2 regions of the Bacillus sp. LQ01 genome follow, and region 1 is predicted to be linked to the other one. Evidence: a T-box and tRNA genes for the amino acid it is inferred to sense, from the RefSeq annotation. Region 1 holds a T-box; the other holds one or more tRNA genes.
What was found. A T-box is a leader RNA that pairs with one kind of tRNA and senses whether it is charged. The one in region 1 lies ahead of argS (arginine--tRNA ligase), so its partner is inferred to be a tRNA-Arg.

Region 1 (3,187 bases):
GAAGGTGTCATATAAAAATAAATTGGAAACATTAAAATACCAATAAGCATGCCTGTACAACGCGCACATAAAGGTATGTACTTTTGTAGTTTAAAAAAACTCCTATCTAATCTTCTATGACAAGGAATTTGTAAAATAAAAGTTCGAATCAATATGAATCACCCTCTCTAAAAAGATTTTAATTGATTTTGCAAAAAAAATATATATCCAATAAAAAAACAAACCAGGTTTATACTAGACCCAGTTTGTCAGTTTACTACTATGTTACATCTCCTCAGGTGCCTCCACCCCAAGTAAACGTAATCCTTCTTTTAATACAACCGTCACAGCATAAACCAATGCGAGTCTGCTGTCTTTTTCTTCGCTCTCTTCTAATATACGAACATTACCGTAATATTTATTGAATGATTGTGCTACATCTAATATATATTTCGAAATAATAGATGGCTCATTTTTATTGAAAGCTGCTTCAATTACTTGAGGGAATTCATTAAGTAATTTTACGACACTCCAGCTATAATCATCTTTTAAAGAAAACGTACATGTTTCAAATTCTACACTTTCTTTTCTTAAAATAGAGCAAGCACGTGCATGTGTGTACTGTACGTAAGGTCCTGTTTCTCCTTCAAATTTCAGCATATTTTCTAATGAGAATTCGATATTATGCATACGCTCATTTTTTAAATCGTGGAAGATGACTGCACCAACACCGACTTGCTTTGCTACTTCTTCTTTCTGTTTTAAGTTTGGATTTTTCTCTTCAATATTTTGTTTTGCAAGTTCGATTGCTTCTTCGAGTACTTCTTCAAGTAAAATAACTCTTCCTTTACGTGTCGACATTTTCTTACCATCTTTTAAAATGAAGCCAAACGGTACGTGTTCCATACCATCAACCCAAGTATAGCCAAGTTTTTTTAATACGGTGAAAAATTGATTGAAATGTAAGCTTTGTTCTGGACCAACAACATATAGCGCTTTATCAAACCCATAAGTGTTTTGACGATATAAAGCTGCCGTTAAGTCACGCGTTGCATAAATCGTCGCACCATCTGATTTTCTAATTAAACAAGGCGGCATTCCTTCTTCTTCTAAATTAACGACTAATGCACCTTCTGATTCTTCAAGCAACTCATGTTCTTCTAAAATCCCAATAAAATCTTCCATTAAATTATTATAAAATGCTTCTCCCTGAAAATTAGTAAATTCTACACCGAGAAGTTCATAAATGCGAGAAAATTCTTTAAGGGACTCATGACGGAACCAATTCCAAAGCTCTACCGCTTCTTCATCACCTTCTTCTAATTTCTTAAACCAAGCACGTCCTTCTTCTTCTAGTTCTTCGTCGTCTTTTACCTCTTCATGGAATTGGACATATAACTTAAATAGCTCACGTATTGGATCTTCTTTAACTACTGCTTCATTTCCCCATTTTTTATAAGCCGTAATTAACTTTCCAAACTGTGTTCCCCAATCTCCTATATAATTAATCCCTACAACTTCATAACCACATTTTTCAGCGATATGTTTCAGCGAATTTCCTATCATTGTAGAACGTAAATGCCCCATCGAAAAAGGTTTCGCGATATTAGGAGAGGAATAATCAATTACTACTGTTTTTTCACAGCCAAAGTGGTTTTGACCGAACTCTTCTTTCTCCGCTAAAACTGTTTTTAATACTGCATCACTTACAGTTTCACGATTGAAAAATACATTTACATAAGGACCAACGGCTTCTACTTTCGTAAAAAACGGATTATTTAATTTCTCAGCAACTTCCTTTGCGATAAGAGCTGGTGCTTTTTTATATTGCTTCGCTAATGAAAAGCATGGGAACGCTGCATCTCCAAATTCATCTTGTTTCGGTGTTTCAATTAAATCTAAAATTTGTTTTTGCGTTAATTCATTCGTGAAAATATTAGATAAACTTTCCACAAACTGCATTTTATAATCCATGATACAACCTCCTTATTTTTTAAAACACAAAAAACTCGTCTCTAAAAAAGAGACGAGTTTTAACCCGTGGTACCACCCTTGTTGTTCGTTACGAACCACTTTCCCGTTTATAACGAGGACAGGGGGCCTCGGCTTTCTCTACTATTCGTTCAAGAAGCATCTCCGAAGTGCGCTTCATCTTTTTCTTCCGTACTAGGCTCACACCATCCCTAGCTCGCTTTCCTTCTAAAAAAGACTACTCTCTTCATCACAGACAGTATATTTAATTAATTATTGCTTATTATACATCTTTTCAAACAATTAGCAAGGGTCAATTACACCAAAGTGAAACTTAGCACTTTTTCTTTTGTATACATAAAAATTGTGTTTTTCAAATCTAGAACTACGAAAATGATCTTTTAAAACGACACGTTTTCTCGCCACTCGTTTTGCCTCCGCAATTGTTTCGTCAGTAATATCATGATACAAAGCGAAGTGTTTTAATCCTTTAATTCCGTCGGATTCTATGACAGTTTCTTCAAACATCGGATCAAGGTAAACGACATCGTAACTATTGTCTTCACATTGCGCTAAAAATGAAAAATGCTCCGTTTTCTTTACTTGAATTCTTTGCATTGCTTCATCAATTTCAGAAACGGATGAAGACCATGTTTTCAAACCATTTTCCATAATATAAGCCATATACTCATTGCCTTCAAGTCCTGTTACTTTTCCGCTTTCACCAACAACATAACTAGCTACAATACTATCTGATGCCATCCCGAGCGTACAATCTAACACTGTCATTCCTCTCTCTAATTGCGTGGCTTGTACAAACGGATCGTGTTCTCCACGCATTAACCTTTTCACACGAAACATCGCTGAGTTCGGATGAAAGAAAAACGATTCTTCCGTACCTTTTGGATAAATAGCTAATCGGTTCTTCCCTACGACAAGCACATCTTGTTCATACTGCTCATGTAGCTTATGTACTGGTATGTCATTACGTTTAACGAAAGAAGCATTTAATTCTGCTGCTACCTCGTTTGCATAATCTGTCATTTCTTTGTTCGTTCTTCCTGCTGTTGTTACGATCATGGTTTCACCTCTATATAAAGAAAAGAGGGAGATTTACTCTCCCCCTTCTTTAGCAATTCTTTTCGAAAGCTTGTTCTAAGTTCGTAATAATTTCGTCCATAGTTGCACCTTCAATTTCATGACGGTGAATGAAGTGAACAACTTCTTTTCCTTTTAA
Region 2 (3,187 bases), on a different contig from region 1:
AAAGGCCACAATCTTTTTTAGTATACAGTACAACTTTCATCTTCTTCACCTATCCGATCGTTTTTCGTAATGACGAAGCTGGGATATGCATTTGTTCTCTATACTTCGCCACTGTTCTTCGAGAAATAACAATTTCATGCTCTTCTTCTAATAATTTTGAAATCTTTTGATCTGAAAGTGGCTTTTTCTTATCCTCTGCCCCAATTAGCGTTTGAATAAATTGTTTTACACGTTTTGTAGAAACTGCTTCATCTTCAGTCGTCGAAACGGCATTGCTAAAGAACGATTTCATCTCAAATAAACCGTGCGGTGTTTGCACATATTTATTTCGCGTCGCACGACTAATTGTCGATTCATGCACACTTAACTCTTCCGCTACCTCTTTTAAAGCGAGAGGTCTTAAATACTCTGGACCTTTCCAGAAGAAATCACGTTGTTTTTCCATAATAATAGTCATTACTTGCAGCAATGTCTGTTTTCTCTGCTTCAAACTGCGCATAATCCACTGCACATGCTGATACTTTTCTGATACGTAAGATGCTACTTCACTTTCACTATTATTAAGAAGCGCACTATATTCAGAATGAATTTCAATTCTCGGCATATTTCTCTCATTCATTTGTAAAACGAGGCGATCGCCATCTTTTTTCACCGCCATATCAGGTACAATGTAAAGTGGTTTATCTGAAGAAAACGCAAGACCTGGTTTTGGTTGTAATGACGTTATACAATTTACCGCACTCTGCAATTCCTCATTACTACACTTCAACACTTGAACGAGCTTTCGCCAATCTTTCTTCACAAAATAAGCGAAATGATCTTCTACAACCTCTTCTGCTAATCCATTACGTCTTTGTAAGCGCTTCAATTGTAAGGTTAAACATTCCTGAATATTACGCGCCCCTACCCCTGCTGGCTCCAGTGATTGGACAAGCTCTACAGAACGGTCGACTACATGAATATGTGCAGAAAGGAGCTCTGCTAACTCTTCATTCGTTTCTTGTAAATATCCATTTCCATCCATGTTCATAATAATGAAAGAAGCTACTTTTCGCTCTTCTTCATCTATTTTATAATACTGTATTTGATTTAATAAATGTTGCTGAATCGTTGTAGAATCCACACTGTAGATCTCCATCTGATTCTCGACTTGTTTGCTGGTACTTTTACTGTTGTTAGAGCTCTTTTTCTTCTCCCTCTCAAAACCACCTAACTCAATAAGGGGATTCTCTAACGATTGCTCATACAAAAACTCCGATAATTCTTGTACATTATACTGGAGCATTGTAATCGCTTGCCTTAACTCTTGTGTCATTGCCAAACGTAAGCTTTGTTCTTGTAAAAGACTTGCCTTCAAACTAATCTCCCCCTTGTTTCTATTGTACAATAAGTTTGGTAAAAGGAGAATCCTCACGCAGACACCCATTCCAAAATATTATTAATTTATATGTATTAATGAGATTTACAACTTACAACCGAAATTTGAATAATATTGAAAGAAAATAATAAAATTAAAAATTATTATCAAGTACTAATAGTAAATCTTATTACTAGATATAACAAGAGGTAAATAAAAAAAGTCCTAACCTACAAAACGTAAGTTAGGACTTTTTGACGCGCCCAGAGGGATTCGAACCCCCGGCAGACGTGGTACCGGAAACCACCGCTCTATCCGACTGAGCTATGGGCGCATGATTATAGAAAACACTTCATTTTCTTCTCATAATAATAGCAATAAAATCCATCTAAATCAATAAAAATATCCCCGTAATACCTTATGCATCTTAGCTAAAAGCATATAAAATCCATTCCACCCCTAAATTTTCCAATCATAAATTCTCCCCAACTCACAAATTATAATCTTTGAATTGATATTCCAAAGGGGGCTTCATTCAATGACTGTAATTACAAAATTAAAGCAGACTGTTTCTGGATTAAAAAGCGCACAAGCTAGCTTAGAGGGATTCGCTCTTGATACGGATAACCAACAAGCTAAGCAACTTTTCCAAACAGCTGCGCAGCAAACACAAACGATTATCGATTCTTTAAACCCACGTGTTGAAGAAGTCCAACAAGAAGAACCACAATACTCACAGCAATAACGAATCAGTCTTGCTGTGAAATAGAAAAAGGATGATATGCAGTCATCCTTTTTCTATCACATTACATATTGCAATAGAAATGGAATGATGATTATGCGAAAGATTGGACTTATAACCGCGTTATTTATACTTCTATTTAGTTCTTTTACCGGTTGTGATCATAGCCCATTAGATAAAAAGGTAAAGAAAGAAGAAACAAAACGAACAGAAAAAGAAAAGGGTCCAAAATTAACAAAGATGAGTACAGAATCCTTTAATCAATCTATATCGCAAGGAGCTAAGAAAAAGGCCCTCGCTATGGATGAAATTATAAAAAGCGCAGCAGTGAATTCAAATTTAGATCTCTACATAGCGGTTATACCTGAGCATCATGAAAGGTTTGGATTAAAACCTTTGCGCAAGAAACTTCAAAAGCAACTAAGTGATGAATATCCTACTTTCGATGTTCGTGTTAGTACAGATAAAAAAATCTTTATGTTACTCGAAAAGCTTGCAAACAAAATTAAGAAAAAAGAAGTATCGAAAGATGAGATCAAAAAACAGTTAAAGCTAATCGGATCAGAAATGGAATCTAACACTTAACGCTTTCGAATAGAAAAGGAAGGATTGCAATGTCAAGTAAAGATAAAAACTTAACCCCTGTACAACAGGAATACAAAAAATTTGAGCAAGAACGCGAACCGAAACGCCCTGTTCTAAAAAATTGTTTAAAGGCCTTTTTCGTTGGTGGTTTTATCTGCCTAATCGGGCAACTGATATCAACTTTTTATATTACGTATTTCGATTTTACCGAACGCTCAGCAGGAAATCCAACAGTCGCAACTCTTATTTTTATCTCAATGTTGCTAACCGGATTCGGTGTATACGATCGTCTCGGTCAGTTTGCAGGCGCTGGAACAGCTGTACCTGTCACTGGATTTGGTAACTCTGTTATCTCCGCGTGTATTGAACACCGAACGGAAGGTTTTGTACTCGGTGTCGGCGGTAATATGTTTAAACTAGCTGGTTCTGTTATTTTATTTGGTGTATTTTCCGCTTTCGTCATCGCACTTATTAAAACTATTCTCGTTCAATGGGGAGGGCTA

Region 2: it encodes a tRNA-Arg, which carries the amino acid that the T-box ahead of argS (arginine--tRNA ligase) is inferred to sense. The anticodon was not compared.

The regions. Positions count from the first base shown of each region.
Region 1 covers NZ_JBYEZL010000001.1:1,303,879-1,307,065, reverse strand. The annotation lists gene AC22L0_RS06940 (DUF2085 domain-containing protein) at 1-152, opposite strand, end outside; gene argS (arginine--tRNA ligase) at 265-1,953, opposite strand; T-box leader at 1,999-2,213, opposite strand; gene AC22L0_RS06930 (class I SAM-dependent methyltransferase) at 2,254-3,030, opposite strand; gene AC22L0_RS06925 (BrxA/BrxB family bacilliredoxin) at 3,080-3,187, opposite strand, start outside.
Region 2 covers NZ_JBYEZL010000003.1:204,255-207,441, forward strand. The annotation lists gene AC22L0_RS21705 (glutaredoxin family protein) at 1-40, opposite strand, end outside; gene rpoN (RNA polymerase factor sigma-54) at 50-1,357, opposite strand; tRNA gene AC22L0_RS21715 (tRNA-Arg) at 1,616-1,691, opposite strand; gene AC22L0_RS21720 (DUF1657 domain-containing protein) at 1,896-2,102, shown strand; gene AC22L0_RS21725 (YhcN/YlaJ family sporulation lipoprotein) at 2,196-2,684, shown strand; gene spoVAC (stage V sporulation protein AC) at 2,714-3,187, shown strand, end outside.